3 regions of the Venatorbacter sp. C2-1 genome follow, and region 3 is predicted to be linked to each of the others. Evidence: predicted binding sites of a transcription regulator. Region 3 holds the regulator's gene; each other region holds the start of a gene.
The links. Region 3 encodes FNR, which switches genes on or off when oxygen is low (the NO sensors DNR and NnrR bind a similar motif). Its sites were predicted from a motif close to TTGATNTANATCAA; they were not measured.

Region 1 (3,049 bases), 1.8 Mb from region 3:
ACTTTGCTGATCCAGCCTTTGTAGCGCCAGCTCTTAACCGGACTGCGGTCCAGCCATGGCAGAACAAACAGAACAGCAATAGCGGCAGCCATGGCAATTACACCCAACAGCTTATCCGGTACTGCACGCAGAATTGCGTAGAACGCACCGAAATACCATACAGGAGCAATGTGCTCTGGGGTTTTCAGGCCATTCGCTGGTTCAAAGTTCGCGTACTCCAGCATGAAGCCGTTACCTTCAGGGAAGAAGAACAGTACGGTACAGAAAATCATCAGGAAGACGACGATACCCACCAGGTCATGAACGGTGTAGTAAGGGTGGAACGGAATACCATCCAGCGGCTTGCCGTTTTCGTCTTTCAGTTTCTTGATATCAACGCCATCAGGGTTGTTAGAGCCCACTTCGTGCAACGCCAGCAGGTGCAGAACCACAAGCATAACGATAACCAGAGGCACAGCAATAACGTGCAGAGCAAAGAAGCGGTTCAGGGTGGCACCGGAAATCAGGAAGTCACCACGGATCCACTCAGTCAGAGCATCACCGATACCGAAAGGAATAACTGAGAACAGAGAGATAATTACCTGCGCACCCCAGTAAGACATCTGTCCCCACGGCAGTACATAACCCATGAAAGCTTCCGCCATCAGAGCCAGATAAATCAGCATACCGAAGATCCAAATCAGCTCACGCGGCTTCTGGTATGAACCGTACAGAATCGCACGCATCATGTGCAGATAAACGGCAATAAAGAAGAAGGTAGCACCAGTGGAGTGCAGGTAGCGGATCAGCCAGCCCCACTCAACATCACGCATGATGTATTCAACAGAGGCAAAAGCGCCTTCGGCACTTGGCACGAAGTTCATGGTCAGCCAGACACCAGTCAGAATCTGGTTAGCCAGCATCATCATTGACAGTACGCCGAAGAAATACCAGAAGTTGAAGTTCTTCGGTGCATAGTACTTGGACATATGCTTTTCATAGGTCTGGGTAACCGGCAGACGGTCATCAATCCAGCCCATCAGAGTGTTTTGCTGCTTACTCATTAAGCGTTCTCCTCATCAACACCGATCACCAGAACATTGTCGCCCTCGAAAGAATAAGGAGGAACAATCAGATTGGTAGCAGCTGGTGAGCCGTTAAATACGCGGCCAGATAAATCAAAGCGGGAGCCGTGACACGGACAGAACCAACCGCCCTGCCAGTTGGCGTCGAATGTTTCCGGCTTAACTTCAGCGAAGTATTTCGGTGCACAACCCAGGTGGGTACACACACCCAGCAGTACAATAAATTCCGGCTTGCGTGAGCGATAAATATTATCGGCGTAAGCAGGTTGCTGCTCTTTAACGCTGTTTTCCGGGTCTTTCAGGTTGTCGTTCAGGTTTGGCAGATTGTCCAGCTGTTCCTGAGTGCGGCGTGCAATATACACCGGCTTACCACGCCATTCGGCGGTCAGCATTGCACCTGGCTCAATTTTGCTGATATCGACTTTTGCCGGAGCACCTGCTGCTTTCGCCTTCTCACTTGGCAACCAAGATTTCACGAAGGGTACTGCGAGAAAGCCAGCGCCGACAGCACCGACGCCGGCTGTAGCGCCTACGAGCAGAGTACGCCGACCCTTATTCACGCCGTCTTGACTCATTACCATCTTCTCCCATCAAAAAAATTCTTTTGTGCTACAAGGTCAGGAGCCTGCTGTATGTTTTTTGTACAGACCCAGCGTAGCATACAGAGCGGCGCACATAGTAAAGAAATTGGGAGGTGGAAACAACCTGAAAAACCCACAGAACATGGGGTTTTGGGCATAAAAAAAGCGTCCATTGACATAGGCCAATGAACGCTTCTTTTTGTATCCTTCGAGCGAATTAACGCTTGGAGAATTGTGGCTTCTTACGTGCTTTACGCAGACCCACTTTCTTACGCTCAACTTCACGAGCGTCACGGGTAACATAACCCGCTGCGCGCAGAGAAGGACGCAGAGTTTCGTCGTATTGCATCAGTGCACGGGTAATACCGTGACGGATAGCACCGGCCTGACCGTTACCACCACCGCCGTTAACGTTAACAATAACGTCAAACTTGGTCAGGTTTTCAGTCAGTTCGAGTGGCTGGCGAACAACCATGCGAGCGGTTTCACGACCGAAGTAAACATCCAGAGGACGTTTGTTAACTACGATGCTGCCTGTACCAGGACGCAGGAACACACGAGCTGTGGAAGTCTTACGACGACCGGTACCATAGTATTGAGAGACTGCCATCATATTATCCCAGTTTCAGTTCTTGCGGCTGCTGAGCGGTATGCGGATGCTCGCTACCAGCATAAACTTTCATTTTTTTGTACATGGCACGACCTAAAGGATTCTTTGGAAGCATACCTTTAACGGCCAGTTCGATTACCATTTCAGGCTTATGGTCGATCAGTTTCTCGAAAGAAATAGACTTCAGACCACCTGGGTAACCAGTGTGATGATGGTACATCTTGTCACTGGTTTTATTACCGGTAACTTTAACTTTGTCTGCATTGATAACAACGATGTAATCGCCGGTATCAACGTGTGGAGTGTATTCTGGCTTGTGCTTGCCTCTCAGACGGCGAGCAACCTCAGTGGCCAGGCGACCCAGCGTCTGTTCAGCTGCATCAACTACAAACCACTCACGTTTTACGGTTTCGGGTTTCGCGCTGTATGTTTTCATCAATTTCTCGCCTTTAAGGGCATGTTGATTCGAAAAGAGGGCGGCATTCTATAGGAAGGAAGATTCTTCCGCAAGTCATAATCCTGTATGAATTATGATCCGACCGGCCACTGCGGTTAAGCCCGCACCGGCACTGGGATGGCGCCCGCCGACACAGTAAAAGAAACCGCCGTTTGCGGTCAGCAAACGGCGGTTCAGGTATCTGTACCGGCTATGATTTGATCAGTAATGTTCCGGCTCGCGGAACTTCACCAGACCGTAAATCAGGGTCAGCATGGTGACCATGATATCGAGCAGAATGGCCAGAGCCATCATGGTCGAGGTGTCTTCCTGCTGGTCGTAACCCAGCGTTTGCCCG
Region 2 (3,049 bases), 190 kb from region 3:
CCACTTCGGCAATTTCATCTTCGGTTACTTTATTGCGCAGCAGAGTAAATTCCTGCTTACCGGAGGTTTCTGCCTCGGCGGCTGTTGCCAGCTGCTTTTCCAGCTCCGGAATACGGCCGTACTGCAGTTCTGACATACGCTGCAGATCGCCGGCACGACGCGCCGCTTCCATCTCGATTCTGGCCTGTTCCAGCTGCTCTTTCGATTTGCTGGCACCTTCAAGCAGGGCTTTTTCTTTCTTCCACACCTCTTCCAGCTCGACGTAAGCGCGTCCGGCTTTATTGATCTCTTCGTTGAGATCGCTCAGGCGTTTTTTCGCCGCTTCGTCTTTTTCTTTACGCAGTGCTTCACGCTCAATTTTCAGCTGAATCAGGCGTCGTTCAAGCTTGTCCATTTCCTGTGGCTTGGAGTCGATTTCCATACGGATAACCGATGCTGCCTCATCCACCAGGTCGATGGCTTTATCCGGCAGACGACGATCCGGAATATAACGCTGCGACAGCTTGGCCGCGGCAATAATCGCACTGTCGGTAATCTGCACACCGTGGTGCACTTCGTAACGCTCTTTTAAACCGCGCAGAATCGCAATGGAGTCTTCCACGCTCGGCTCATCAACAATCACTTTTTGGAAACGACGCTCCAGTGCCGCGTCTTTTTCAATAAATTCGCGGTATTCATCTAACGTGGTCGCACCCACACAGTGCAGCTCACCACGGGCCAGCGCCGGTTTCAGCATATTGCCGGCATCCATTGCGCCATCGCCCTTACCGGCGCCGACCATGGTATGCAATTCATCGACAAACAGAATGATGCTGCCTTCGGCCTTGGTGACGTCTTTTAAAACGGCTTTTAAGCGCTCTTCAAATTCACCACGGTATTTGGCACCGGCCACCAGCGAACCCATATCCAGCGACAGAATGCGCTTATGCTTCAGGTTTTCCGGCACTTCACCATTGACGATACGCTGCGCCAGACCTTCCACCACCGCGGTTTTACCCACGCCCGGAGGTCCAATCAATACCGGATTGTTTTTGGTACGGCGCTGCAGCACCTGAATGGTACGGCGGATTTCATCATCACGGCCGATCACCGGATCCAGTTTGCCCGCTTCGGCACGCTCGGTCAGGTCGATGCAGTATTTATCCAGCGACTGACGGTTATCTTCGGCATTGGCATCCTGCACACTTTCACCGCCACGCAGTTCGTTAATGGCTTTATTAACGCTGTCTTTATTCAGACCCGCCGCGGCCAGTGCCTTACCTGTGCTGTTTTTATCGTCCAGCGCCACCAGCAGAAAGACTTCGCTCGACACATACTGGTCACCGCGTTTCTGCGCTTCTTTATCCGCCAGGTTGAGCAGACGGCCCAGCTCCGGCGCCAGCTGAATATTGCCGTCCGGACTGCTGACTTTGGGCTGCTCGTCCAGCAACGCACGCAGGGTACGGCCAAGCTCAACGACATTGGCACCACAACGGCGCACCACATCTTTAACCGAGCTGCTTGGCTGTTCGAGCAATGCCAGCAGTAAGTGGACGGTATCAATCTGATTATGATCCTGCCCCAGCGCCAGACTCTGGCTCTCGGCCAGAGCGTTCTGCAGACTGGTGGTCAACCGATCCATACGCATATTCCAATCTCCTAAATAGACGCTCAGGGCAGCCCCGAGCAGAGTTGATTCATTACCGCTTAGATGCGACCAGATTAATTTTTTTCAACACCTTCAAGATTAAATTTAGTAAAACTAATAGAAATTCATCTTGATACAGCGCATGCAAGCGGCCGATCGCACACAAATCCCACCGCCTGCCGTACGATTGCGTATAATCGCCGCCTTAGCCGTCACCTTCATCTATATAGTGACGCAGCGCTTCTTTTAAAGTCCGGGATACACACTTGCCATGACAGCCCCTGCAATGACCGACGCCCTGCGCCGCGGTGCGTTATTCCTGCTGCTGGGTGAAGCCCTGCTGGCATTAATGGGCGCGCTGGTCAAAGACCTGTCGGACGTGCTGTCGACCGAGCAGATTGTGTTCTTCCGTAATATCGCCGGTCTGATCGTACTCGCCCCTTTATTGCTGCGCACCGGCCTAAGTGAACTGAAAACCCGGGTCTGGCACTGGCATTTGCTGCGCGGTCTGGTCGGTGTCAGCGCCATGTACTGTTACTTCTGGGCACTGGCCCATCTGCCGCTCACCGAAGCCTTTCTGGTGAAGCTTTCGGCGCCGCTGTTTATGCCATTACTGGCACTCTGGTGGCTGAAAGAACCCGCCGGGCGCCACAGTTGGCTGGCGCTGCTGATCGGCTTTGCCGGGGTCAGTGTCATCCTGCAGCCCGGCGCTGAACACCCGGCCATGCTGAGTAATGGCGACAGCTACAACACAGCGCTGCTGGTCGGTCTGCTCGGCGCCTTTCTGGCCGCACTGGCCAAGGTCACCATCCGCCGTATGTCGGCTACCGAATCCAGCCAGCGTATTGTGTTTTATTTTGGCCTGACCGCCGCACTGGTTTCAGCCCCCGGCGCTCTGCTCAACTGGCAGCCGGTCCCTGACAGTACCTGGCTGTGGCTGCTGGCGCTTGGCGTGGTCGCTACCAGCGGCCAGCTGGCACTGACCCGCGCCTACCGCATCGCGCCAACCGGCAAGGTCGGTGTTTATGTTTACAGTGCGGTTATTTATGGCGCCCTGATGGGCTGGTGGTTCTGGGGAGAGATTCCGCCGTGGACGACCTGGGCCGGGGCCATTCTGATCGTACTGGCAGGCTTACTGAACCTGCATGCGCCGAAAAGCGACGCTAAAAGCTGACGAAGTTCAGGGCCGGTATCGCCTGACTATGCGCCAAAGCAGCACTGAAACCTGATTTCTGCAGCGTTGTGATGGTAAGCGGAGAATTCCCGGCACAGGTATAAGGCGTCATTCTCTTAGATATAAGTCTAATTTATGATCAAAACAGGCTTATTATTTCCTCAGAATTAAATATACTGGCTGTTCTAATGGATTACTCAGAATGAATCATTAATTATGTCCCGTATCGACTCATTGCAAACCTTTGT
Region 3 (3,049 bases):
CAATGGCGGTGGCATAAGACAGATTGGTGGTCAGCTCGGCATGAGGGTGACTGAGAAAATCATGCTGGCTGGCAAGGCCGCGCACGGTGCTGGCCAGTTCAGGCTGTTGTGCCAGATAAGCGTCCCATACATGGCGGTGGGTCAGGCTGTGAATGCGGTAAATGCCGAGAGCCCGTTGACCGGCGGCTTTGAGATGCGATCCAAGAGCCGATTCTTGAGCCGCAGTTGCCAGCAGCAGGGTGCTGGCCATCGGGTTACTAACCCCGATGCGTTGCAGGGTTGGCTGGATTACCCAGCGGGTCAGTTCATTTGCGCAGATGCCCATGGTCACCTCCTTATACGTCATATCGGCTGAATGACGCTGTTTCTGCAATCTTAGATCAGATTATTTTATCTGCTGCGGTTTTATACCAATTGCCAATAGATAGCCTGGATACCGGCGCCAGAAAAATAACGTCTGTTCAGCCTTTATTCTGGTAAAAGCATTTCCCGTACCAGAGGGCGTTGCATAAGTGTTCATAAGCAGAAAACAGGCATAAGAGGGCAGGCATAAAAAAACCGGCCTCTGGCCGGTTTTTTTGCTTACGGGTGAGCGGCTTACTCTTGCGGGTGAGCGGCACACTCTTTTTCAGTATTCAGGCCGGCCAGTTCATACAGCATATCGGGGTCCTGCAGAATCACTTCTTTACCCTGGGTTTCGATCAGGCCGTTCTTCTGGAAGCGGGTAAACACGCGGCTGATGGTTTCTACCGCGAGGCCCAGATAGTTACTGATATCCACCCGCGACATCGGCAGGCGGAAATGACTGGCCGAAAAACCACGACGGGAATAACGCTGGGAAATATCAATCAGGAAAGAGGCTACGCGTTCTTCGGCGTTTTTCTTGCTGAGCAGCAACATCATGTTCTGATCATGACGGATTTCGGTGCCCATGGTACGCATCAGCTGCTTACGCAGATCCGGCAGGTCATCGGCCAGACTGTCGAGTTGCTGCAGCGGAATTTCACAGACGGTGGTGGTTTCCAGCGCTTTGGCGGTTAACGGATAGTTGCCGTTATCATAACCGGCCAGGCCAACCAGCTCAGAGGCCAGGTGAAAACCGGTAATCTGTTCTTCACCGTTACTCGCCAGAGTGTAGGTTTTCAGGGCTCCGGTGCGAACGGCAAATACGGATTGAAACGCTTCGCCCTGCTGGAACAGCAGCTGACCTTTCTGGATCGGACGGCCACGGCGGATGATATCGTCGAGGCGCTCCATATCGGAATCGTTCAGGGACAATGGCAGACACAACGCATTCAGTGAGCAGGTCTGGCAGTGTGGTTGAGTGCCCCGCAGTGGAGCAGGCGCAACATGTGTCGTTTTCATGACTGATTCCTGAGTGAAACCCCGGTGTCGGAGTAAGTAACAAGTGCAGCAGTTGCGGCTATGTTCGGCATTAGCGCGCGATCTGTCAAGAAAGTAACCAGACCGATGCTGCCGTCCACAAACCAAATCCGATCAGTAATCCCCCGGCAACCTGACGCACGCGGTTGTTGCTCAGAAACGGCGTCAGTACATTGGCCGCCAGTGTGCTGGCAAACAGGGCTGGCAGGGTACCCAGACCAAAGGCGAACATCGCAGCGGCTCCCAGCAAAGGCTGGCCATTTGCGGCAACCCAGCTCAGCGTGCTGTAAATCAGGCCGCAGGGCAACCAGCCCCAGAGCATGCCCAGCCACAGACGATCAATCGCACGCGGAGATTGCATAAAACGGCGGGTCAGAGGCTGCAGGTGTTTCCAGATTCCCTGGCCCAGTTGCTCAATACGGGTCAGCATCAGTGACCAGCGGGCAATATAGAGCCCCATCAGTATCAGCATCAGCGCGGCCAGTGTCCGCAAGATCAGCATCAGCCACTGGTGCTGGCTCTGCAGCCACAGACCTGCGCTGGCGACTATCAGCCCGGCGATGCTGTAGCTCAGTATGCGCCCGGTGTTAAACAGCAGCGTCACCCGGACACGCTGAGTTCCAGCGCTGCTGCCAATAGCCGCAGCAATACCCCCGCACATCACCAGACAGTGGCTGGAGCCAAACAGGCCGAGCAGAAAGGCGGTCAGCAGCGACAGGGGTTCAATCATGGCTTGTCAGATGGGGTTTGATCGCTGTCGTCCTGACGGCGATTTATCGGCTCATCGTCATCAAACAGAATGCGGTGGGCGGGGGACTCCATGTCTTCAAACTGGCCGCTCTTCACCGCCCAGAAAAAGATCAGCACGGCAATGCCGATCAGCAGTAAAGACAGCGGTACCAGGATGTAAATGATATCCATCGATCAAACCTCAGAGGAGTCAGGAGCCGGCAGGCGATTCAGGCGCAGGGCGTTGGTGACCACCAGTAACGAACTGAATGACATGCCAATCGCAGCGGCCCAGGGCGGAACAAAACCTGCCGCTGCCACCGGTAATGCGATGAGATTGTACAGCAAAGCCCAGCCGATGTTCTGAGCAATAATACGGCGCGTCTTGGTGGCACCATCCAGAGCGGTCAGTAAGGTTTCCAGACGACCGTTGGTAAGCATGGCATCGGCGTTGGTCTTAGCCAGATCGGTGGCTTCGTTAACGGCCAGAGCAATATCAGCACCGGCCAGTACCGGCACATCGTTAATACCGTCGCCGACCATCATGACCCGCTCACCGGCCTGCTGCCAGGCGCGCACTGCGGCCAGTTTCTGTTCCGGCGAGACGCCGGTCTGCAGGTCGGTAATGCCCAGTGCATCCGCCACCACCTGACCGGATGCGCCGGGGTCGCCGGTCAGCAGAGACACGGCGATACCGCGTTGTTGAAGACCGCTGACAATTGACGCAGCGTTGCGGCGCAGGCTGTCATTCAGGCGCACCCAGGCCAGCGGTTGCTGATCACTGGCGAGCAGCAGCCACTGGCCAGCGGCCTTGTTGTCGGGCTCCGTCAGGGGGGCTGCTGGCCAGGCATAATCGGCGCGGCCAAAGCGCAGAGTGTGCCCGTTCCACTGGCCGCTGATGCCCTGGCCGGCGGTTTGTTCGGTGTTCTCTACGGCA

Region 1: the regulator FNR is predicted to act here: its motif matches at 1,818-1,831, upstream of petA (ubiquinol-cytochrome c reductase iron-sulfur subunit).
Region 2: the regulator FNR is predicted to act here: its motif matches at 1,758-1,771, upstream of clpB (ATP-dependent chaperone ClpB).

Annotation. Positions count from the first base shown of each region.
Region 1 covers NZ_CP094879.1:632,512-635,560, reverse strand. Annotated here, with positions in the region: gene MT343_RS02780 (cytochrome b) at 1-1,043, opposite strand, end outside; gene petA (ubiquinol-cytochrome c reductase iron-sulfur subunit) at 1,043-1,639, opposite strand; gene rpsI (30S ribosomal protein S9) at 1,863-2,255, opposite strand; gene rplM (50S ribosomal protein L13) at 2,260-2,691, opposite strand; gene MT343_RS02760 (hypothetical protein) at 2,914-3,049, opposite strand, start outside.
Region 2 covers NZ_CP094879.1:2,654,539-2,657,587, forward strand. Annotated here, with positions in the region: gene clpB (ATP-dependent chaperone ClpB) at 1-1,627, opposite strand, end outside; gene MT343_RS11835 (DMT family transporter) at 1,899-2,801, shown strand; gene MT343_RS11840 (LysR family transcriptional regulator) at 3,018-3,049, shown strand, end outside.
Region 3 covers NZ_CP094879.1:2,466,947-2,469,995, reverse strand. Annotated here, with positions in the region: gene MT343_RS10900 (hypothetical protein) at 1-325, opposite strand, end outside; gene fnr (fumarate/nitrate reduction transcriptional regulator Fnr) at 598-1,365, opposite strand; gene MT343_RS10890 (sulfite exporter TauE/SafE family protein) at 1,451-2,113, opposite strand; gene ccoS (cbb3-type cytochrome oxidase assembly protein CcoS) at 2,110-2,304, opposite strand; gene MT343_RS10880 (heavy metal translocating P-type ATPase) at 2,308-3,049, opposite strand, start outside.